One region of the Scandinavium sp. UTDF21-P1B genome, then DNA from elsewhere that is predicted to be linked to it. Evidence: predicted binding sites of a transcription regulator. Region 1 holds the regulator's gene; the other holds the start of a gene.

What was found. Region 1 encodes ArgR, which controls arginine synthesis, uptake and breakdown. Its sites were predicted from a motif close to ANTGAATAAAAATACANT; they were not measured.
Positions count from the first base shown of each region.
Region 2: argA (amino-acid N-acetyltransferase) is a predicted target of ArgR. The motif match lies at 10,178-10,195, and genes of this name have one in related genera.

Region 1 covers NZ_JBFLVD010000014.1:31,967-44,436, forward strand. The annotation lists gene aaeA (p-hydroxybenzoic acid efflux pump subunit AaeA) at 1-612, shown strand, start outside; gene aaeB (p-hydroxybenzoic acid efflux pump subunit AaeB) at 618-2,585, shown strand; gene AB1287_RS10900 (NAD-dependent succinate-semialdehyde dehydrogenase) at 2,668-4,122, shown strand; gene AB1287_RS10905 (barstar family protein) at 4,174-4,449, shown strand; gene yhcN-B (DUF1471 family stress response protein YhcN-B) at 4,499-4,765, opposite strand; gene yhcN (peroxide/acid stress response protein YhcN) at 4,873-5,136, opposite strand; gene argR (transcriptional regulator ArgR) at 5,516-5,986, opposite strand; gene mdh (malate dehydrogenase) at 6,401-7,339, shown strand; gene degS (outer membrane-stress sensor serine endopeptidase DegS) at 7,395-8,453, opposite strand; gene degQ (serine endoprotease DegQ) at 8,542-9,915, opposite strand; gene zapG (Z-ring associated protein ZapG) at 10,080-10,478, opposite strand; gene zapE (cell division protein ZapE) at 10,668-11,795, shown strand; gene rplM (50S ribosomal protein L13) at 12,016-12,444, shown strand; gene rpsI (30S ribosomal protein S9) at 12,460-12,470, shown strand, end outside.
Region 2 covers NZ_JBFLVD010000006.1:76,942-89,411, forward strand. The annotation lists gene recC (exodeoxyribonuclease V subunit gamma) at 1-391, shown strand, start outside; gene ptrA (pitrilysin) at 518-3,406, shown strand; gene recB (exodeoxyribonuclease V subunit beta) at 3,403-6,945, shown strand; gene recD (exodeoxyribonuclease V subunit alpha) at 6,942-8,777, shown strand; gene argA (amino-acid N-acetyltransferase) at 8,814-10,145, opposite strand; gene amiC (N-acetylmuramoyl-L-alanine amidase AmiC) at 10,374-11,627, shown strand; tRNA gene AB1287_RS03230 (tRNA-Met) at 11,735-11,811, opposite strand; tRNA gene AB1287_RS03235 (tRNA-Met) at 11,859-11,935, opposite strand; tRNA gene AB1287_RS03240 (tRNA-Met) at 11,986-12,062, opposite strand; gene mltA (murein transglycosylase A) at 12,261-12,470, shown strand, end outside.

The DNA of each region.
Region 1 (12,470 bases):
GCAGGGCGACGTAATCAACTGGGCGTTCAGGCGATGTCCCGCGAAGAGATTGACCAGGCCAACAACCTTTTACAGACCGTCGAGCATCAGCTAGCCAAGGCGCAAGCGACACGCGACCTGGCGCGCCTTGATCTCGATCGTACCGTCATTCGCGCTCCGGCGGACGGCTGGGTGACAAACCTCAACGTCTACAGCGGGGAATTTATCACTCGTGGGTCGACAGCCGTCGCGCTGGTGAAAAAAGAGAGTTTCTATGTGGTGGCCTACATGGAAGAAACCAAGCTCGAAGGCGTACGCCCGGGCTACCGTGCGGAAATCACCCCGCTTGGCAGCACCAAAGTGATCAAAGGCACCGTCGACAGCGTCGCCGCAGGGGTCACCAACGCCAGCAGCAGCAGCGATGCTAAAGGCATGGCGACCATTGATTCCAACCTGGAATGGGTTCGCCTGGCGCAGCGTGTGCCTGTCCGCATTCGCCTCGACCAGCAGCAGGGCAATTTGTGGCCTGCGGGCACGACGGCAACGGTGATCATCACGGGTGCGAAAGACAGGGACACGCAGAAGGCCTCCTTCTTCCAGAAGCTGGGTATGCGCCTGCGTGAGTTCGGTTAATCGCGATGGGTATTTTCTCTATCGCCGATCGGCATCTGCGTTTTGCCATCAAGCTGGTCTGCGCGATTGTGCTGGCGCTGTTTGTCGGCTTTCACTTCCAGCTTGAGACCCCGCGCTGGGCGGTGCTGACCGCCGCCATCGTTGCTGCGGGCCCGGCGTTTGCTGCCGGTGGTGAGCCATACTCCGGCGCTATTCGCTATCGCGGCATGCTGCGTATTTGCGGGACGTTCATCGGCTGTATCGCGGCGCTGGCAATCATCATCGGCATGATCCGCGCGCCGCTTCTGATGGTGCTGGTCTGCTGCCTGTGGGCCGGTTTTTGTACCTGGGTCTCCTCGCTGGTTAAGGTTGAAAACTCCTACGCCTGGGGCCTGGCGGGCTACACGGCGCTGATCATCGTGATCACCATTCAGAACGAACCGCTGCTGTCGCCGCAGTTTGCGGTGGAGCGCTGCAGCGAAATTGTGATTGGTATCGTCAGCGCGATTGTTGCCGATTTGCTCTTCTCCCCACGTTCCATCAAGCAGGAAATTGACCGGGAACTCGACGCGCTGCTGGTTGCTCAATATGAGCTGATGCAGCTCTGTATTCGCCATGGCGACAGCGAAGTGGTGGACAACGCCTGGAGCGCGCTGGTTCGCCGCACGCAGGCGCTGGAAGGGATGCGCAGCAATCTGAATATGGAATCGTCGCGCTGGGCTCGTGCGAATCGCCGCCTGAAGGCGCTGAATACGCTCTCCTTAACGCTTATCACCCAGGCTTGTGAAACCTACCTGATTCAGAATACCCGCCCGGACCTCATTACCACCGAATGGCGTGAGATGTTCGACGAGCCTGTCGAAACCGTGCAGGACGTTCATAAGCAGCTCAAACGCATGCGCCGAATTCTGGCGTGGACCGGCCAGCACGACACACCGATTACGCTGTACAGCTGGGTCGGCGCGGCGACCCGTTATCAGCTGCTCAAACGCGGCGTGGTGGGGAACGCGAAAGCCAGCGCCCGCGAAGAGGAGATTTTGCAGGGTGAAGTGGTGGTGAAGGTGGAATCTGCCGAACGCCATCATGCGATGATTAACTTCTGGCGCACCACTTTGTCCTGCGCGCTGGGTACGCTGTTCTGGTTATGGACGGGCTGGACGTCCGGCAGCGGTGCGATGGTGATGATCGCTGTCGTGACGTCGCTGGCGATGCGTTTGCCCAATCCGAAAATGGCGGCCATCGACTTTTTATACGGCACCATTGCTGCGCTGCCGCTCGGGGCGTTTTATTTCCTGGTGGTGCTGCCCTCCACGCAGCAAAGCATGCTGTTGCTGTGTATCAGCCTTGCGATAATGGCGTTCTTTATCGGCATTGAAGTGCAGAAACGGCGGCTGGGATCGCTGGGTACGCTGGCGTCCACGATTAACATTCTGGTGCTGGATAACCCGATGACGTTCCACTTCAGCCAGTTTCTCGACAGCGCGCTTGGCCAACTGGTGGGCTGTTTCCTCGCGCTGATGGTCATTCTGCTGGTGCGCGATAACTCGCAGGCCCGCACCGGACGCGTTTTGTTGAACCAGTTCGTGTCGGCGGCGGTCTCTTCGCTGACGACCAACACCGCCCGGCGTAACGAAAACCATCTGCCCGCACTCTATCAGCAGCTGTTTTTGCTGCTGAATAAATTCCCCGGCGATATTGCCAAGTTCCGCCTGGCGCTGACGCTGATTATTGCGCACCAGCGTCTGCGGGATGCGCCCGTCCCGGTGAACGACGACCTCTCGGCTTTCCACCGCCAGATGCGACGCACGGCAGACAAGCTGATCTCCGCCAGCAGCGATGACAAGCGCCGTCGCTACTTTGGACGCCTGCTGGAAGAGCTGGGTGTCTATCAGGAAAAACTGGCGATCTGGCAGGCACCCGCACAGGTGACCGAGCCGGTGAAAAGGCTGACGGACATGCTGAGGAAATATCAGCATGCGCTGACGGTGAACTGACCTCTAAAACCGACGCCAAAAGCGTCGGTTTTTTTATGGCTATACTTAACTGTTATCACAGGACAATACTGTCGGAGGAAACATGACAATGCAGGCGCTCCAGGATAACGAACTCTTTCAGACCGGCTTTCTGGTCAATGGCGAATGGAAAACGCTCGATACTACGTTCGATGTGGTAAACCCGGCGACAGGCGAGACGATTGCCAAAGTGGCGAAAGCCGGGAAACACGAAACCGAAGCGGCTATTGCTGCCGCAAGCAAAGCCTTCCCGCTCTGGCGAGCAAAAACCGCGAAAGAGCGCTCCGAAATTCTCTTCCGCTGGTATCAACTCATCATTGAGAACAAAGCCTGGCTTGGCAGGCTGATGACCACCGAGCAGGGCAAGCCGCTGAAAGAGGCTGAGGGCGAAGTGGAGTATGCAGCCAGTTTCATTCAGTGGTTTGCCGAACAGGGCAAGCGCGCTAATGGTGAAATCATCCCACCCGCTAAGCCCGGCTCGCGTATTCTAGCAACCCGTGAACCCGTCGGCGTTGTCGCCGCCATCACGCCGTGGAATTTCCCGATGGCGATGCTGACGCGCAAGCTTGGCCCGGCGCTGGCGGCAGGCTGTACTGGCATCATTAAACCTGCAAATAACACCCCGCTGAGCGCCTTTGCGCTGCTGCATCTGGCGAAGAAAGCGGGCGTGCCGGATGGCGTACTGAACGCTGTGGCAGGGAATACCCAGGAAATCAGTGATGCAATTATGGCGAGCCATGAAGTGCGCAAAATATCCTTCACCGGTTCGACCGCAGTCGGTAAAACGCTGGTCCGTAATGCTGCGGAAACGATGAAAAAAGTGTCAATGGAGCTGGGCGGGAACGCGCCTTATATCGTGTTTGAGGATGCGGATATCGATGCGGCTGTCAAAGGCGCGATCGCCAATAAGTTCCGCAACGCCGGACAGGTGTGCGTCAGCGTAAACCGCTTCTATATTCATGAGAAGGTTTATGACGACTTTACCCAAAAGCTGACGGAGGCGGTTAACGCGCTGAAAGTCGGGAACGGGATGGAAGAGGGCGTGGTTGTCGGACCGCTGATTGAACCTGCTGCGGTGAAGAAGGTGCGTGAACACGTTGAAGATGCGGTAGCAAAAGGGGCGAAAGTGCTGACAGGCGGTAAACCGCACGCGCTCGGTGGCAACTTCTGGCTGCCGACGGTGCTCGGCGAATGCCGCGACGAGATGCAGCTTGCGCAGGAGGAAACCTTCGGCCCGGTGGCTGCCTGTTTCCGCTTCAGCAATGAGGACGAAGTGGTTCAGCGTGCCAACAACACGCCGTTTGGGCTGGCCGCCTATTTCTATACCCAAAACCTGCAGCGGGTCTTCCGGGTTTCACAAGCGCTTGAGAGCGGCATGATTGGGATTAACGAATGTGCCGTGTCGACAGAGCTCGGGCCGTTCGGTGGCGTAAAAGAGTCCGGTCTGGGAAGGGAAGGGTCGGTGCTGGGGCTGGAGGAGTTTCTGGAAGTGAAAACCCTGCACATTGGGGGATTGTAAGCTGCATGTCGGGCGGTTATGCCGCCCGCTCTGGCAAAAGGCGGAGTACAAATGAAAACCTATACCTTTGATTTTGATGAAATAGGTACTCAAAACGATTTCTATCGTGAGTTTACCCGCACTTTTGCGCTCAGCGGTACGCCCATTCGCGATCTCGATTCGCTCTGGGATGTGGTAACCGCAAGCCAGCTGCCGCTGCCCCTGGAGATTGAGTTTGTACATCTGGAAGAGAAACAGCGTCGTCGCTACGGGGCGCTCATTTTGCTGTTTGATGAAGCGGAAGAAGAGCTGGAAGGGATGCTGCGTTTCAATATTCGTCAGGCATAAAAAAGCCCCCGACAGGCGGGGGCAAGTCGTCAGATAAGACGACGAGGGTTTATTTATAGAGCTCTGCCGTGGCGTGCCAGGTGTCGCCGCTGCGAGCTTCAATAATACGGTAAGAAGAAGCACCTTCTTTTTCGGCTTTTGCGGCCAGTTCGTGACGCATATCCATTGGTGCGCTACCGACCTGAGAAACAGACACGGTACCCATGGATTGTAAGCCCTGTGCCTGTTCTGCGTTCACCTGATGAACAGCTGCACCTGCGCTGAAGGACAGAACGGATGCCAGACCCAGTGTTGCGATAATCATTGCGCTTTTCATAATTTTTACCTCAATTCGTTTACTGTGCGGCGAGAAGGTTTGAACTGCTTTTTTTATGCCTGGTGCCGCAGGATTAAATGCATTTTACTTCTGACTAAAATTCAAACTTATTTGTACAGCTCAGCCGTTGCGTGCCAGTGGTCACCGGTACGTGCTTCGATCACGCGATAGGATGAAGCGCCTTGTTCCTGGGCTTTCTGGTTCAGCATTTCGTGCATGTCCATTGGCGAAGAACTTACCGCGCCGACAGAAACGGTACCGATGGCTTCACGATTAGCGGCTTGATCCGCGTTGATAGAGTCCGCAGCGAAAGCGCCAAAAGAGAGAACAGAGAGAATGGTCAATGTGCTTACAGTGGTTTTGATTTTCATAATTTTTACCTCGTCGAATTTTTTATCAGGGTCTTTGTTTCGTGACCCTCATCACAAAATCAAGTATACACTAATCACCCAAAAAATTAATACCAGGCTAATGGTTTCTCTCGTAATTAAGTGTCAAGAAGCGTCGTTTTTATAACGGAAAAGCATTAAAAACGTCAGTTGGCGGCGGGTTTTGCGATTTATTTCTAATTAAATCATATAGATATATGAATTTGATGATTTGTGCGATTTTGCTAACAGCATTGACTGGATGATGACATTAAGGCAGTGAAACGCACTTAATGTTAAAGTAAAGGGAGGGTTATGTAGCGCTTCGGTTGTTATCCGGAAGATAAGACGCTCTCCGACAGGGCGCCGGAGAGATGCAGAATTACAGCTCTTGTTCGAACAGCACCAGAATGGCTTCGTACAGATCTTTCACGGTAAACCCGCGAGCAGGGGTGGTGAAAATGGTGTCATCCCCGGCGATGCTGCCAAGAATGCCCTCCGCTTTCCCCAGAGAATCCAGCAGGCGAGCGATAAGCTGTGCAGCACCAGGGCTGGTATGGATAACCACCACCGCGTCGTTATAGTCGATATCCAGTACCAGATTCTTTAATGGACTGGAGGTGGTTGGTACGCCGAGTTCCGCAGGAAGGCAGTACACCATCTCCATTTTGGCGTTACGCGTACGCACTGCGCCAAACTTCGTCAGCATCCGGGAGACTTTGGACTGATTGATGTTTTCGAAGCCCTCCTCCTGTAATGCCTGGACGATCTCTCCCTGAGAACTGAACTTTTCTTCTTTTAACAGCGCTTTAAACGCTTTGACCAATTCTTCTTGCTTAGCCGAGCTTCGCATAAGTCACCCGTATCATGGCGGTAAAAACAACATTATTATGCATATGGATGAATTTTTATGCAAATTATCTGCCGTGAATTAGGCTGAAATAATGTTATGAAAGGGAAGGATTTTATCAAAAATTGTTATCAGGGAACATGCTTTCGTCACGAGTCGAAAATAACGGCAAAAGTAAATCAAATGTTATGAAAATGGTGTTGTTTTGCCCATCTGGCTGGGTGTATTGTAGCCAACAGTCGACCGGTTACGCCGTCGCGGCGGTCTGTCACAGATGGTAAAGTGAGCGATAGCGCCGTTTTGCTGCGGGCAGCGCCGCATTCTTCACCCTCGCTTGTTGTTATTGTTTACCTTGTGAATTAAGGTTGCCGCCACGGAGTTACGGTAGATGAAACTAACCATAATAAGGAGTTTAGGATGAAAGTCGCAGTCCTCGGCGCAGCTGGCGGTATCGGCCAGGCGCTTGCCCTACTACTTAAGACCCAACTGCCTTCAGGCTCAGAACTCTCCCTGTATGATATTGCGCCGGTTACCCCGGGCGTGGCAGTCGATCTCAGCCATATTCCAACCGCAGTGAAGATCAAAGGTTTCTCCGGTGAAGATGCAACCCCGGCGCTGGAAGGCGCTGATGTGGTGCTGATCTCCGCAGGTGTCGCGCGTAAACCGGGAATGGATCGCTCCGATCTGTTCAACGTTAACGCGGGCATCGTGAAGAATCTGGTGCAGCAGGTCGCAAAAACCTGTCCAAAAGCCTGTATCGGTATCATCACCAACCCGGTCAACACCACGGTGGCCATTGCCGCTGAAGTATTGAAAAAAGCCGGCGTGTATGACAAAAACAAACTGTTCGGCGTCACCACGCTGGACATCATTCGCTCAAATACCTTCGTGGCGGAGTTGAAAGGCAAGCAGCCAACGGAGATTGAAGTGCCGGTTATCGGCGGTCACTCCGGTGTGACTATTCTGCCTCTGCTGTCGCAGATCCCAGGTGTCAGCTTCTCCGAACAGGAAGTGGCCGATCTGACCAAACGCATTCAGAATGCGGGTACCGAAGTGGTGGAAGCCAAAGCCGGTGGCGGTTCCGCAACCCTGTCTATGGGCCAGGCGGCGGCACGTTTCGGCCTGTCGCTGGTGCGTGCGTTGCAGGGCGAGAAAGGCGTGGTGGAATGTGCCTACGTTGAAGGTGACGGCGAGCATGCACGTTTCTTCTCGCAGCCGCTGCTGCTGGGTAAAAACGGCGTCGAAGAGCGTCAGTCCATCGGCAAGCTGAGCGAGTTTGAACAACACGCGATGGAAGGCATGCTGGATACGCTGAAGAAAGATATCGCGCTGGGCGAAGAGTTCGTTAACAAATAAGCCTGGCAGCCAGAAAGTAAAAACCGGAGCCTGTGCTCCGGTTTTTTTACGCCTGTTAGTTGGTGGCGGGGTATTCCTGAATGGTGACGTTCAGGGTCAGCTTTTTATCGTCACGCATGACGATAACCGGGATGACAGAACCCGGACGAATTTCGGCGACCTGATCCATTGTTTCCAGCGCAGAGACTGCCGGTTTGTCGTTCACGGAAACAATCACGTCGTTGACCTGAATGCCTGCCTCAGCAGCCGGGCCACCAGGTGCCACTTCATTTACCACGATGCCCTGAATCTGATCTATCGCGCCGCCCTGAGTGTGAAGAGGCGCAATTTCACGGCCGCTGATGCCGATATAACCGCGGATCACCCGACCATCACGGATAAGCTTATCCATAATTTTCGTCGCCAGCTGGAATGGAATGGCGAAGCCGATTCCTTCAGGTGTCTCACCGTCGTTGCTCTTGTCAAAGGAGAGGGTATTAATCCCCATCAGCTCGCCCAGCGAATTCACCAGCGCACCGCCGGAGTTACCGTGGTTAATGGAGGCATCCGTTTGCAGGAAGTTCTGGCGGCCGGATGGGTTCAGGCCAATACGCCCGGTGGCGCTGATAATGCCCTGGGTGATGGTTTGCCCGAGGTTGTACGGGTTGCCGATGGCCAGCACCACATCGCCAATGTGCGGGATGCGTTTCGGGTTAATCGGAATGACCGGCAGCCCGCCGCTGGCGTTGATTTTGAGCACCGCAAGATCAGTCAGGCTGTCGGATCCGACAATGAGCGCCTCGAAAACGCGCCCGTCCTGCAAAGCGACGATGATCTGATCGGCATCGTTAATCACATGCTTGTTGGTAATAATGTACCCGCGCTCGTCCATGATCACGCCGGAGCCGAGCGTTAATACGTTATGGCTGTTATTGTTCAGCGCGCGGTTATAGATGTTAACGACGGCAGGCGCCGCCCGCTTCACTGCGGGATTGTAGCTGACCGGCGATTCATCCGCGCTGTCATACGTCGTGGATGAAAGGGGGTTAAGCTGGCGCAACGAAGGCATGGCGGCTAACAAAATGCCACTGACGATGCATCCAATTGCGACTGAACGTAAAAGCTTTGCAAGCATGTGCGATTATCACAGGTAAGGGAACCGGGGCAGCATAGCACGAGTTATGCGGACATCACACGCAGGCAATGTCCGCCCTTAACAGGTCCTAACGCAGCAGCAGATAGATGCTCTCATTCCCGCGCATCACATTCAGCGCAATGATGGCAGGTTTGGCTTCCAGCACCTTGCGCATTTCAGCGATAGACTGCACGCGCTGGCGGTTAATGCCGATGATCACATCATCTTTATGTAAGCCAACCTGAGCTGCGGCGCTGCCTTTTTCAACGTCGTTGAGAACAACACCTTTAGTACCGTCTTTCATTTGACCGTCGCTCAGGGACGCTCCCCGCAACGCCGGAGTAATCAGCTCTGCGCTGGCCGTGGAAGAGGTACTCTTATCCAGCGTGACCTCAACGGTCATCGGCTTGCCATCGCGTAGCAGCCCAAGTTTTACTTTGGTGCCCGGCTCCGTCGTGGCGATACGCGAACGCAGTTCAGCAAAGCTGCTGAGCGGCTTATCATTGAGGCTCACGATAATATCGCCCGCTTTAACCCCCGCTTTTGCCGAACCAGAGCCTGGCAACACTTCGCTGACGAACGCCCCGCGCTGGATATTGAGATTGAACGCTTTGGCGATATCTGCGCTCATCTCCATGCCTTTAACACCTAAAAGGCCGCGCTTGATCTCGCCAAACTGAATCAGCTGTTTGGCGAGGGTAATCGCCATGTTGCTTGGGATCGCAAAGCCGATGCCAATGCTGCCGCCGCTCGGCGCGAGAATGGCGGTGTTGATCCCAACCAGTTCTCCGTTGAGGTTCAGCAGCGCGCCGCCGGAGTTGCCCCGGTTAATGGAGGCATCGGTCTGGATAAAGTTTTCCAGGCCTTCAAGATTCAGGCCGCTGCGCCCCAGTGCGGAGATTATCCCCGATGTGGCGGTCTGGCCCAGACCAAACGGATTGCCTACCGCCACGGCAAAATCCCCGACGCGCAGCTTGTCGGAATCAGCGATGGCGATTTGCGTCAGGTGATCGGCTTTCTGGAGCTGAAGCAGCGCGATGTCACTTTGATCATCGCTGCCGACCAGTTTGGCGTCAAACTCACGGCCATCGTTCAGCTGGACGCTGATTTTTTGTGCCTGGTTAACGACGTGATTGTTGGTGAGCACGTACCCTTTGGCAGCATCAATAATGACGCCAGAGCCCAGCCCTTCGAACGGCTGGGGCTGATCGACTGGCGCGTCGTCACCAAAATATTTCTTAAGTTCGTCAGGGACTTGTCCCTGGCTTGCCGGTGTGGCCGTCCCCTCCACCTGAACGCTTACCACCGCAGGCAGCACTTTCTCCAGCATCGGCGCGAGGCTTGGCATCTGCCCCTGGCCTGGCAGAACTGCAGGCAGAGAAGCTGACACCGGCATCGCCACGCCAAGAGATAACCCGACGCTTAACGCTAACGCACTCAGTAATAAAGTTTTTTTCTTCATTGATGCTGGCTCTCATGACCTGAGGAATGTGAGAAAAAATACGCCCATAAACAGCCCGATGTTATTGAATTTTCGGACGTCTAACAATGAGGTTGATGATTAATAATAGCCGGGGCGGGAAGGAAGTGGCGGGCGCAAGGGCTGCGCCCGTAAATAAAGAGGGGTTAGTCGCGTTTGGCGGCGCTGCGCAGCAGACCGGATGCGCCATCAGAATAGTCGCGTGGCATCTGAACCGGCGCCTGATCGTTACTGGCCTCGGACTCTGACAGGCGGTTACGGAACGGGTTTTCTTCCGCGCTCATTTCCGGCAGCAGGCTGCTGGAGCTTTTCGCCATATGCTGATACAGCTGGCGGTAGTCATGAGCCATATTGTCGAGCAGCTCGGCGCTGCGGGCAAAGTGGCTGACCAGTTCTTCACGATACTCGTCCAGCTCTGCTTTATTCTTTTCCAGTTCGTACTGCAGGGCCTGCTGTTGACGTAACTTGCGGTTACCAAATCGCATAGCGACGGCGCCAATGATGAGACCGACAACCAGACCAATTAGCGCATATTCCCAGGTCATGAACTTCTCCCGTTGTTTTGTGGTTCCGTAGGGTGGCAATAAGGCTCCTCGCCTGCGCCCGATAGTGCCACTATAACCGCTAATCCCTTAGAAGTGGAATCCTGGCGTGTCATCGCGTACTGTAGAACGGCCTTTTTTTCGACAACCGTGAACTGCTGCACGTTGCTTTTCAGGAAATAACAACAACTTATGCAAAGCATGACCCCCACATCGCGATATGAACAGGCCCTGAAAGAGGGGAGCTACCAACCCGATGACGTTCAGCGTGAGGCCGTTTCCCGGCTGGATATTATCTACCAGCAACTGACCTCTCTTCCGGCGCAAAGCCCGACAAAAGGCGGTCTGCGGGCCAAATTAGGTAAACTGTTGGGTAAGCACGAGTCAGCTTCCCGGGTTCCGGTACGCGGCTTATATATGTGGGGCGGCGTAGGGCGTGGGAAAACCTGGCTGATGGATATGTTTTATCAAAGCCTGCCTGGAGAGCGTAAGCAGCGTCTCCACTTTCACCGTTTTATGCTCCGCGTGCATGAAGAACTCACCGCGCTGCAGGGGCACAGCGATCCGCTGGAAATCGTGGCCGACCGCTTTAAGTCCGAAACCGACGTGCTGTGCTTTGATGAATTTTTTGTCTCAGACATTACGGACGCGATGCTGTTAGGCGGCCTGATGAAGGCCCTTTTTGCACGTGGGATCACGCTGGTGGCGACCTCCAACATTCCTCCTGATGACCTGTACCGCAACGGTTTGCAGCGCGCACGTTTCCTGCCTGCGATCGATGCTATTAAAGCAAACTGCGACATCATGAATGTGGATGCCGGGATTGACTATCGTCTGCGGACGCTGACCCAGGCGCATTTGTGGCTATCGCCGCTGAACGATGAGACGCACCAGCAGATGGACAAACTCTGGCTGGCGCTCTCCGGTACCCGACGCGAGAAGCCGACTGTGCTTGAAATCAACCACCGTTCACTGCCAACGCTGGGGGCAGAAAATCAAACTCTGGCAGTCTCGTTCACCACGCTGTGCGTGGATGCCCGTAGTCAGCATGATTACATTGCTCTTTCGCGTCTGTTTCATACCGTGATGTTGTTTGATGTACCGGTGATGACGACATTAATGGAAAGTGAGGCGCGGCGTTTTATTGCGCTGGTGGATGAATTCTATGAACGTCATGTCAAACTGGTGGTGAGCGCGACCGTGCCACTCCACGATATTTATCAGGGCGAGCGTCTGAAATTTGAGTTCCAGCGCTGCCTTTCGCGCCTGCAGGAGATGCAAAGCGAAGAGTATTTAAAGCGTGAACATCTGGCCGGTTAAAAACCCCCTGGCAAATCACATTTAGGGGTCGATCTTTGACCGTGACTTCTCTATAATCTTGCGACCCCACGTTACGAGAAGGTTTTTTTCCCAAAACTTTCTATGTGCTGGCATAGGCTATTCGAAGGGGTAGGTTTGCCGGACTTTGTCGTGTGAGCCTCAACTTTTAAACGTTTGGGTGTTCACCAACGTGTAACTTATTTATTTGGGTAAGCTTTTAATGAAAACTTTTACAGCTAAACCAGAAACCGTACAGCGCGACTGGTATGTTGTTGACGCGACCGGTAAAACTCTGGGCCGTCTGGCTTCCGAACTGGCTCGTCGCCTGCGCGGTAAGCATAAAGCGGAATACACTCCGCACGTAGATACGGGTGATTACATCATCGTTCTGAACGCAGAAAAAGTTGCTGTAACCGGTAACAAGCGTGAAGACAAAGTGTATTACCATCACACCGGCCACATCGGTGGTATCAAACAAGCGACCTTTGAAGAGATGATTGCCCGCCGTCCTGAGCGTGTGATTGAAATCGCGGTTAAAGGCATGCTGCCAAAAGGCCCGCTGGGTCGTGCAATGTTCCGTAAACTGAAAGTTTACGCGGGTAACGAGCACAACCACGCGGCACAGCAACCGCAAGTTCTTGACATCTAATCGGGATTATAGGCAATGGCTGAAAA
Region 2 (12,470 bases), on a different contig from region 1:
AGGAGAAAGCCGTTTGCTGCTGCGTAAAGAAGGGGAGTGGCGTTTCCCGCCGCTTGCCGAACAGGAAGCGATGGCGTACCTGGCGGATCTGGTCGCAGGCTATCGGGAAGGCATGTCACAGCCGCTGTTGCTGCTACCTGAAAGTGGGGGGGCGTGGCTCAAGGCTTGTTATGACCGCGAAAATAATGTCATTTTATGGGATGACGAAACGCAGCAAAAAGCCCGTAGCAAATTTATGCAGGCCTGGGAAGGGAACCAGGTCATACGGGGTGAAGGGGATGACGTCTGGTATCAGCGACTTTGGCGCACCCTTGAGCCCGAAAGCGTTGAGGCGATCCTCAGGCAGGCAGAACGTTATCTGCAGCCCGTTTTTCGCTTCCATCAGTCATAAGGATTGTTTAAAAATTGCGCAGATATCCGGATTCCATTATCATGCGCGACGTATCACGGACTGATGTTTATAAGTGAGGCTGCCATACAGAGCAGCACAGAAGTTTGTTAATGATGAGGTCCGTGAATGCCCCGCAGCACCTGGTTGAATGTTGTATTTATCGTATTGTTCGCCCTCTGGGCGCCCATAAGCCAGGCCGATGAAGGCTGGCAACCGGTAAAAGAAACCATCCGTAAAAGTGAGAAAGATCCGCGTCAGTATCAGGCGATCAAGCTTGATAACGGCATGGTCGTGCTGCTGGTGTCCGATCCGCAGGCGGTAAAATCACTCTCTGCGCTGGTGGTGCCCGTCGGCTCACTTGAGGATCCTGATTCTCATCCGGGTCTCGCGCATTTCCTCGAGCATATGACGCTGATGGGGTCTAAAAAGTACCCGCAGCCGGACAGCCTCGCCGAATACCTCAAAATGCACGGCGGTAGCCACAACGCCAGTACCGCCCCGTACCGCACGGCTTTCTACCTTGAAGTGGAAAACGACGCGCTGGAAGGCGCTGTCGATCGCCTGGCCGATGCGATTGCTGAGCCGCTGCTCGATAAAAAGTACGCTGACCGCGAACGAAACGCCGTAAACTCCGAACTGACCATGGCCCGTAGTCGTGATGGGATGCGCATGGCTCAGGTCAGCGCCGAAACCATTAACCCGGCGCACCCTGGCGCTCGCTTCTCCGGCGGTAACCTCGAAACGCTGAGCGACAAACCGGGCAGCCCGGTGCTGGACGCGCTACTCGCATTCCGTGACAAGTATTATTCAGCCAACCTGATGAAGGCGGTTATCTACAGCAACAAGCCCCTGCCGGAGCTGGCTAAAATGGCCGCAAAAACCTGGGGCCGCGTGTCTGATAAAAATATCACTCGCCCTGAAATTACCGTGCCGGTTGTGACTGACGCGCAGAAAGGCATCATCATTCACTACACGCCTGCTGTGCCTCGCAAAGTGCTGCGCGTGGAGTTTCGTATTGATAACAACACCGCCCAGTTCCGCAGCAAAACCGATGAACTGGTGACGTACCTGATTGGCAACCGTAGCCCGGGAACCTTGTCTGACTGGCTGCAAAATCAGGGGCTGGCCGAGGGGATTCGCGCCGACTCTGACCCGATAGTGAACGGTAACAGCGGCGTACTGGCAATTTCTGCCACCCTGACCGATAAAGGGCTGGCGAACCGCGACCAGGTTGTAGCTGCGATATTCAGCTACCTCAATTTGCTGCGCGAAAAGGGCGTGGATAAACGCTATTTCGATGAGCTGGCGCACGTGCTGGATCTCGATTTCCGCTACCCGTCCATCAACCGGGATATGGATTACGTCGAATGGCTGGCGGACACCATGATTCGCGTGCCGGTGGAACACACGCTCGATGCGGTGAATATTGCCGATCGGTACGATGAGAAAGCGATTAACGATCGGCTGGCAATGATGACCCCGCAAAATGCGCGTATCTGGTACATCAGCCCGAACGAGCCGCATAACAAAACGGCCTATTTCGTGGATGCGCCTTATCAGGTGGATAAAATCAGCCCGCAGACCTTCAGCCAGTGGCAGCAGGAATCGGCCAAAATTGCCCTGCAGCTGCCAACGCTGAACCCGTACATTCCGGATGATTTCTCCCTGATTAAGCCTGAAAAAGTCAGCGACAAGCCGCAGCTTATCGTCGATGAGCCACAGCTGCGCGTTGTGTACACGCCGAGCCGTTACTTTGCCAGCGAGCCTAAGGCTGACGTGACGTTAGTACTGCGCAACCCTCACGCGATGGACAGTGCACGCAATCAGGTCATTTTCGCGCTGAATGATTATCTGGCAGGGATAGCGCTTGACCAGTTAAGCAATCAGGCCGCTGTAGGCGGTATCAGCTTCTCCACCGGGGCCAACAATGGTCTGATGGTCAACGCCAGCGGCTATACCCAGCGTCTGCCGCAGCTCTTTGACGCACTGCTCCAGGGCTATTTCAGCTATCAGCCAACCGAAGAGCAGCTCGCGCAGGCGAAATCCTGGTATGCGCAAATGCTGGATTCCGCCGAGAAGGGCAAAGCGTTCGATCAGGCTATCATGCCGATTCAGATGCTGTCTCAGGTGCCTTATTTCCAGCGTGAAGTGCGCCGTGACCTGTTGCCGTCGATCACCCTGAAAGACGTGCTGGCCTGGCGTGATGAGCTGAAAGCCGGTGCGCGTCCGGAATTCCTGGTGGTGGGTAATATGACGGCCGAAAATTCTGTGGCTCTGGCGCGAAAAGTTCAGAATCAGCTTCATGCGCACGGCAGCGAGTGGTGCCGCAATAAAGACGTGGTGGTGGATAAAAATCAGAATGCCATCTTCGAAAAAGCAGGAAACACCAGCGACTCCGCGCTTGCTGCGGTATTCGCCCCGGCCAAAGCCGATGAATTCAGTAGCTCCGCCGCCAGCGCCATGCTTGGTCAAATTATCCAGCCGTGGTTCTACAATCAGCTGCGCACCGAAGAGCAACTGGGCTATGCGGTATTTGCCTTCCCGATGAACATTGGCCGCCAGTGGGGCGTCGGTTTCCTGTTGCAGAGCAGCGACAAGCAGCCGGATTTCCTCTGGCAGCGCTTTAAGGCATTCTTCCCGACGGCTGAGGCCAAATTGCGGGCCATGAAGCCCGAAGAGTTCGCGCAAATACAGCAGTCGGTGATTGCGCAGATGCAGCAGCCGCCGCAAACGCTGGGTGATGAAGCCTCGAAGCTCAGCAAAGATTTCGATCGCGGTAATATGCGCTTTGATTCACGTGATAAAGTAGTGGCTCAGATAAAACTGCTGACGCCGCAAAAGCTTGCTGACTTCTTCCATCAGACGGTGGTGGAGCCGCAGGGCATGACCGTCCTTTCTCAGGTCTCCGGCAGCCAGAACGGGAAAACAACCTATGTTCACCCGAAAGGCTGGAAGGTCTGGGAAAGCGTCAGCGCGTTGCAGCAATCCATGCCGCTGATGAGAGAGAACGAATGACCGAGACCGCCGAGTCCTTAAATCCCCTGCGCTTGCCGTTAACGGGTGAGCGCCTGATTGAAGCCTCAGCGGGCACCGGAAAAACCTACACTATCGCCGCACTCTATTTGCGGCTGCTGCTTGGACTGGGCGGCGAAGCCGCCTTTGTCCGTCCTGTCGACGTTGAAGAACTGCTGGTGGTGACCTTCACAGAAGCGGCCACCGAAGAGCTGCGCGGCCGTATCCGCAGCAATATTCACGAACTGCGCATCGCCTGCCTGCGTAACCGCACCGATAATCCGCTTTATGCCAGCCTGCTGGAAGAAATCCCGAACAAAGAACAGGCTGCGGAAGTGCTTTTGCTCGCCGAACGCCAGATGGATGAAGCTGCCGTCTTTACCATCCACGGCTTTTGCCAGCGTATGCTGAGCCTCAATGCCTTTGAATCGGGCATGCTGTTCGAACAGCAACTGATCGAAGACGAGTCCCGGCTGCGCTTTCAGGCCTGTGCGGATTTCTGGCGGCGTCACTGTTACCCGCTGCCGCGTGAGGTGGCCGAGGCTATCCACGCCAGCTGGATGGGTCCTCAGGAACTGCTGAAATCCATCGATCGCTACCTTCAGGGCGAAGCTCCGCAGCTTAAATCGCCGCCGTCAAACGAGACGCTGATCGCCCGGCATCAGCAAATTGTGGCACAAATCGCGGACATAAAAGCCCAGTGGCTTGCGGCCGCAGGCGAGCTGCCGGAGATCATCGAAAACTCCGGCATTCAGCGAAACAAATACAACCGGGCCAATCAGGGGCGCTGGCTGGATGCCGTAACCGACTGGGCCCGAGAAGAACAGGCCGGATATCAGCTTGCGGAGCATCTGGGTAAATTTTCTCAGACTTTTTTAATCTCCCGGACCAAAGAGGGAGGCGAGCCGCCGCGGCATGCGCTTTTTGAGACGATCGATGCGATCCTGGCCGCACCGCCGTCGCTGAACGATCTTGTGATTTCAAGGGCGATGACTGAAATCCGTGAGGCGGTCGCCCGGGAGAAACTGCGACGCGGGGAGATGGGCTTTGACGATATGCTCAGTCGCCTGGACCAGGCGTTGCAGAGTGAAAGCGGCGAGGCGTTAGCCGCAGCGATCCGCCAGCGTTTCCCGGTGGCGATGATTGATGAATTTCAGGACACCGATCCGCAACAGTACCGCATTTTCCGCCGCATCTGGCGACAGCAGCCGGATACCGCGCTGCTGCTGATTGGCGATCCGAAACAGGCTATTTACGCCTTCCGCGGTGCAGATATTTTTACCTATATGCGCGCCCGCAGCGATGTGACTGCGCACTACACGCTTGATACTAACTGGCGCTCCGCACCTGGCGTGGTGGAAAGCGTCAATCAGCTGTTCAGCACTGCTGATAACCCCTTCATGTTCCGTGATATCCCTTTTCTGCCTGTAAAGTCTGCCCCCAAAAATCAGACGTTACGCTTTGAGCTCAAAGGTGAGAGCCAGCCCGCGATGCGCTTCTGGCTGATGCCGGGCAATAGCGTGGGGGCTGGAGATTATCAGGCTTTTATGGCGCAGCTCTGCGCGGGTCAAATTCGCGACTGGCTGAGCGCCGGGCAGCGTGGCGATGCTCTGCTCTGGCGAGGTGAACAGGCTCGTCCGGTTCAGGCTTCGGATATCACCGTACTGGTGCGTAACCGCCAGGAAGCTGCGCTGGTGCGCGATGCGCTGAATGTACTTGGCATTCCGTCCGTCTATCTCTCTAACCGCGACAGCGTGTTTGAAACGCCTGAAGCGCAGGAGCTGCTGTGGCTGCTGCAGGCGGTGCTTGCGCCGGAGCGGGAAAGCAGCCTGCGTAGCGCGCTGGCCAGTTCACTTTTCGGCCTGAATGCGCAGGATATTGAAGGGCTCAACCTGGATGAGCTGGCGTGGGATGCGCTGGTGGAAGAGTTCAGCCAGTATCGCCAACTCTGGCAGCAGCGCGGCGTGATGGCGATGCTGCGGGCGCTGATGGCAGCCCGCAATATCGCGGAAAACCTGCTGGCGACCCACGGCGGCGAGCGGCGTCTGACGGATATCCTGCACCTCAGCGAGCTGCTCCAGGAAGCCGCCGGGCAGCTTGAAAGTGAGCACGCACTAATGCGCTGGCTGGCACAGCAGATTGTCGATCCGAACAGCGGCGCCTCCGGGCAACAAATGCGTCTGGAAAGCGACAAGCACCTGGTGCAAATCGTCACGGTGCATAAATCAAAAGGGCTGGAATACTCGCTGGTCTGGCTACCGTTTATTGCCCGCTATCGTAAGCAGGATCAGGCGTTCTATCACGATCGCAGCTCCTTTGCCGCGGTGCTTGATTTGCACAACGGCGAGGAGAGCCTGGAGCTCGCCGAGGCAGAACGCCTGGCCGAAGACTTGCGTTTGCTCTACGTGGCGTTGACCCGTGCAATCTGGCATTGCAGCCTGGGTATTGCTCCGCTCAGCCCGCGTCGGAGTGATAAAGCGACCGACACAGAACTGCATCACAGTGCCCTGGGGCGCCTGGTGCAAAAAGGTGAGGCCAAAGACGCCGCCGGGCTTGAGACCTGCCTGCGCGAACTTTGTAATGAACATGTAGATTTGCAGATCGCCGTACTGCCCGAGGGGGGCCGCTGGCAGGCTCTCACGCCTGAAATGCCGGAGCTGTGCGCCCGGGAAATGCAGCGTCGCATCAATGACGACTGGCGAGTGACCAGCTATTCCGGTCTCCAGCAGCGCGGTCATAGCGTGGCGCAGGATTTGCTGCCGCGTCTGGATATTGACGCGGCGGGCGTGGCGGAGGTCATCGAAGACGCCGAATTAACGCCTCATCATTTCCCCCGTGGTGCATCGCCAGGTACCTTCCTGCACAGCCTGTTCGAAGAGATCGACTTCACTCAGCCCGTGTCTGAAATGTGGATGCAGGAACAGCTTGAACGTAACGGCTTCGAGGCAAAATGGGCTCCCGTTTTAACCCAGTGGCTGGGCGTTGTGCTGCAAACGCCGCTGTCAGGTGCCGGGATCTCGCTGAGTCAGCTGACGGCCAGGGACAAACAGGTTGAGATGGAGTTTTATCTGCCGATAGAGCAGCTGCTGGTACCGCAGAAGCTGGATACGCTGATTCGCCAGTATGATGCGTTATCCGCCGGTTGTCCGCCGCTTGATTTCCGCCAGGTCAGCGGAATGCTGAAAGGTTTTATCGACCTCGTGTTCCGCCACGATGGGCGCTACTACCTGCTGGACTATAAATCGAACTGGCTGGGGGAGAACAGCGAAGCCTACACCCAGGCGGCGATGGCGCAGGCGATGCAGTCGCACCGCTATGATTTGCAGTACCAGCTTTACAGCCTTGCGCTCCACCGCTATTTGCGCCACCGGCTGCGGGATTATGACTATGATGCGCACTTTGGCGGCGTGATTTATCTGTTTTTACGCGGCGTGGATGGGGGAGAAAGCGGGCAGGGCATGTATGCCACGAGGCCCGATAAAGCCCTAATCGATGGTATGGACAAGCTGTTCGCGGGCGATGCACAGGAGGTGAAAGGATGAACATGAAGACCCTGCTGATGGAAGCCGCTCAACAAAAGCTGCTGCGCCCGTTAGATGTTCAGTTTGCCCTGATGGTTGCAGAGCACGATAACCCCGCCGTCCTGCTGGCGGCAGCGTTACTTAGTCGGGATGCGGGAGAAGGACACGTTTGCCTGCCGCTGTCTCACTTTCAGCCCGATGAGCAGGCCCCGGACCGGGCGCAGGCGCTCTGGCAACAGCTGTTTGCGTTGGCAGGTCCGGTGGACAATATTGAATCGCTGCTACGGGTGTCCCCTGCCGTCAGCGATGGCACAGAAGCGACGCCGCTGGTGCTGAGCGAAGGGCGGCTCTACCTTAATCGCCTGTGGCAGAACGAGTCTGCCATTGCCCGATTCTTTAGCCAGGCCGGGCCTCTGGTATCGACAGATGAAGCGCTGCTGACGACAACGCTAAGTGCCCTTTTCCCGCCTTCAGGTAAAACCGACTGGCAGAAGGTGGCTGCAGCTGTTGCGTTAACCAGACGAATCTCTGTGATTTCTGGCGGTCCGGGCACCGGGAAAACGACCACGGTTGCGAAACTGCTGGTGGCGCTGATCCAGACCAATACCCAGCCTAAATGTCGTATCCGGCTGGCGGCTCCGACGGGCAAAGCGGCAGCACGCCTGACAGAATCGTTAGGTACTGCCCTGCGAGAGCTGCCGTTAACCGACGAACAGAAGAAATGGCTGCCGGCGGAGGCAGGAACGCTTCACCGTCTGCTGGGTGCCCAGCCGGGCAGTCAGCGCCTGCGCTACCACGCGGGCAACCCGCTGCATCTCGACGTACTGGTCGTGGATGAAGCCTCAATGATCGACCTGCCGATGATGGCGCGGTTGATTGCGGCGCTGCCTGAACACGCCAGGGTGATTTTCCTGGGCGATCGCGATCAGCTGGCCTCGGTTGAAGCCGGCGCGGTGCTCGGCGATATCTGTGCCTGGGTTAACGCCGGATATACGCCAGCAAGGGCGCAGGAACTAAGCCGAATCACCGGCTTCCCGGTTCCTGCAGGCGAAGGTACGCAGGCAGGTGCGCTGCGCGACAGCCTGTGCCTGCTGCAAAAAAGCTACCGCTTTGGCAGCGATTCCGGCATAGGTCAGCTGGCAAAAGCGGTGAATGCAGGCGATCCGCAGGCGATGAACGCCGTCTTTGCCGAGGGCTTTTCCGACATCGAACTCAAATCGCTGAAAACCACCGCAGAGTATGACGATATGCTCAACGCTGCGGTGGCGGGTTACGCAGATTATCTGTCGCTGTTGAAGGCTTGCGCTGAGCCGGCAGACGTTCTCGGCGCATTTTCGCAATATCAGCTGCTTTGTGCGCTGCGTGAAGGGCCGTATGGCGTCAGTGGCGTGAATGAACAGCTGGAGCAAACGCTCGCCCGCCAGAGGCGTATTACGCCTTCACGGCATTCCCGCTGGTACGAAGGGCGACCGGTGATGATCGCCCGCAACGACAGCACGCTCGGGTTGTTTAATGGGGATATCGGCGTGGCGTTAGATCGCGGCACAGGGCTGCGCGTCTGGTTCCCGATGCCGGATGGCAGCATCAAATCCGTGCAGCCGAGCCGCCTGCCGGAGCACGACACCGCCTGGGCGATGACGGTGCATAAATCACAGGGCTCGGAATTCAACCACGCGGCGCTGATTTTGCCTTCGCAAAGCGTGCCGCTGGTGACGCGGGAGCTTGTCTATACCGCGATTACGCGTGCCAAAAAGCAGCTGTCGCTGTATGCGGATAAGAAACTGCTGGCGAAAGCGATTACGGTAAGGACCGAGCGGCGAAGCGGGCTGGCGGCGTTATTTGCCAGAATGTAGGCCGGGCAAACCCATTGCCGCCCGGCAGCTCATTCGTCAGGTTAAATCCGCCATCAGCACCTTCGAACGGCGCTGATAGTTGTACATCTCTTTTTTACTCTCCGGCAGCAAATCCACTTCGACAGGCGTGAATCCGCGCTCCTGGAACCAGTGAATGCTGCGGGTGGTCAGGACAAACAGCTTACTGAGCCCCATCTGCCGGGCCTGAGCGGCAACGCGCTCCAGCAGCACTTCACCGCGCGACGAGCTGCGATAGTCGGGATGGACCGCCACGCAGGCCATCTCGCCGATGCGTTCTTCCGGAAAAGGATAGAGTGCGGCGCAGGCGATGGTGGTGTTATCGCGCTGAATAACCGTGAACTTGTCGATTTCCATTTCGAGCTGCTCGCGCGAACGACGCACCAGAATGCCCTGTTGCTCCAGGGGCTCGATAAGCTCGAGGATCCCGCCGATGTCGTTGATGGTGGCGCGACGAATTTGCTCGGCGCTTTCCATCACAATCTGCGTACCGATGCCGTCGCGGGAGAAGAGCTCCTGCAGCAGCGCACCGTTTTCCTGGTAGCTGATGAGGTGACAACGACGAACGCCGCTGCGGCAGGCCTTCACCGCGCCGCGCAGGAAACGTACCGTACCGGAGTAATAGTCGCCTTCCGTTTCCAGAGCTTCAACACGCGCCTGCGCTTCGTTCGGGAACAGTTCAGAGATTATCTCGCCTTCGGCATTCAGTACGCCCTGCGAGGAGCAAAAGCCGATCATTTTTTCCGCTTTCAGCTTGATGGCGAGCTGTGTGGCAATTTCTTCCGAGGTCAGGTTGAAGCTTTCCCCGGTCACGGAGACGGCCACCGGGCCCATCAGCACGATGGCGCCGCTGTCGAGCTGGCGATGAATGGCTTCTTCGTCAATGCGGCGAATACGCCCGCTGTGACAGTAATCAATGCCGTCATCGACGCCCAGCGGCTGCGCGATAATGAAATTACCGCTGACGACGTTGATATGCGCGCCCTGCAACGGCGTGTTGTTGAGGCTCATTGACAAACGGGCGGTGATGTCGAGTTGCAGCATCCCGGCGGCCTGCTTCACCAGGTCGAGGGTTTTGGCGTCAGTCACTCGGGTATTTTTGTGGTACAGCGGCTCGTGATGATGCTGTGCCAGATTGGCGTCAATCTGCGGGCGGGCACCATACACCAGTACCAGGCGAATGCCCAGACTGTGTAGTAAGCCTATATCATTGACAATGCTTGAGAAATTTTCATGCTCAATGGCTTCACCACCAAGCATGATGACAAACGTCTTGCCGCGGTGGGCGTTAATGTAGGGAACAGAATGACGAAATCCCTCAACCAGTTCGGTTTTACGTTCCTTCACCACAGTACAACCTCTATGCATGATTATTCGTAATTATTGTATTTTTATTCTGTTTTTCTTCCGGACGCAAGCAGCAATTTCAACCAATGGCTTGATAAAGCATGCGAGAAATCGGATTTAAACAGGATTGTTTACCCTTTTATAGATGACAGTTTATGCGCCTTTGGTTAAAGTTTTCGGTCAAACCAGCCGTTTACTTTGCTAAATCGATTTTTTTTGCCTGGGAGAAGCATGTCGGGAAGTCAGTCAGGAATAACGCGTCGCGGCCTGTTAAAAGGGGCCGGGGCAATGTGGTTACTCAGCGTAAGCCAGGTGGGGCTTGCCGCTGAAAGCCGGGTGGTCGCCGTACGCGTCTGGCCTTCGTCGACTTATACGCGCGTGACGCTGGAATCCAGCCACGAGCTGAAATACAAACAGTTTGCGTTGAGCAATCCTGAGCGGCTGGTGGTCGATCTCCAGGGGGTGAACCTCAATTCCGTGCTTAAGGGCATGGGCGGTCAGATTCGTAGTGACGATCCTTACATCAAGTCCGCCCGCGTCGGGCAGTTTGACCCGCAGACGGTGCGGATGGTCTTCGAGCTCAAGCAAAACGTCCGGCCGCAGCTGTTTGCGCTGGCGCCGGTAGCAGGCTTTAAAGAACGCCTGGTGATGGATCTTTACCCGTCGACCGCGACGGAAGTGCAGGATCCGCTGCTGGCGCTGCTTGAGGATTACAACAAAGGTGACCTGGATAAACAGGTTCCTCCGGCCCAGAGTGGTCCACAGCCGGGCAAAGCCGGGCGCGACAGGCCGATTGTCATTATGCTTGACCCGGGCCACGGCGGTGAAGACTCCGGCGCGGTGGGAAAATACAAGACGCGTGAGAAAGACGTGGTGCTGCAAATCGCCCGCCGCCTGAAGGCGCTCATCGACAAAGAGGCCAATATGAAGGCCTACATGACGCGCAATGAAGACATCTTTATTCCGTTGAAAGTACGCGTTGTAAAGGCGCAGAAACAGCGTGCTGACCTGTTCGTTTCCATTCATGCAGATGCCTTCACCAGCCGTCAGCCAAGCGGTTCTTCGGTGTTTGCGCTCTCGACCAAAGGTGCGACCAGCACTGCAGCAAAATATCTGGCGCAGACTCAGAACGCCTCCGATCTGATCGGCGGCGTCAGCAAGAGCGGTGACAGATACGTCGATCACACCATGTTCGATATGGTGCAGTCGTTGACGATTAACGACAGCCTGAAATTCGGTAAGGCGGTGCTGGGCAAGCTCGGTAAGATCAACGATCTGCACAAAAACCGGGTTGAACAGGCCGGATTTGCGGTACTGAAAGCGCCGGATATCCCGTCTATTCTGGTGGAAACCGCGTTTATCAGTAACGTGGAAGAAGAACGAAAACTGAAAACGGCAACCTTCCAGCAGGAAGTCGCAGAGTCGATTCTGGCGGGAATTAAGGCCTACTTCGCCGATAGGGCAACCCTCGCGCGCCTCAGTTGAAACGGCAGGAAACAAAGGAATGGCGCTGAAAAGCGTCATTTTTTTGGCTGGATTACAGATTTCAGATACAAAAAAACACCCGTTAAGGTGCTTAGTGTTTTATGAAGTGGTTGCGGGAGCCGGATTTGAACCGACGACCTTCGGGTTATGAGCCCGACGAGCTACCAGGCTGCTCCATCCCGCGCCTGAGCGCTTATCTCTATAAGATAAACTTGATACTTCATATTTTATTGGTTGCGGGGGCCGGATTTGAACCGACGACCTTCGGGTTATGAGCCCGACGAGCTACCAGGCTGCTCCACCCCGCGTCCGTCTGTTTACCCTTCCATCAGGTAAACCTTTTACTTCATATTTTAATTGGTTGCGGGAGCCGGATTTGAACCGACGACCTTCGGGTTATGAGCCCGACGAGCTACCAGGCTGCTCCATCCCGCGTCCGTGGATGCGCACTATACGCGGGTCTGGATTTGATGCAACCCCTTTTTAGCATAAATATCAAAGAGTGGGTAAAAACAAAACGCATAGGTGATTTTTTGCGCAAAATAGGGCCTGTGGCACGTTATCACATTTCAATACCCCTGGCGGTTTGTTATCTTCATCCCGCATTCGGCATAAGAAAGAAGACGAGATACCATGAAAGGACGTTGGGCTAAAATTCTGGCAACAGGCGCGCTGATGACGCTGCTCGCCGCCTGTTCCTCCAAACCGACCGATCGCGGTCAACAATATAATGACGGAAAGTTCAGCCAGCCTTTTTCTCTGGTGAACCAGCCGGACGCCGTGGGCGCGCCGATTAACGCCGGTGACTTCGCTCAGCAGGTGAATGAAATTCGCAATGCCTCC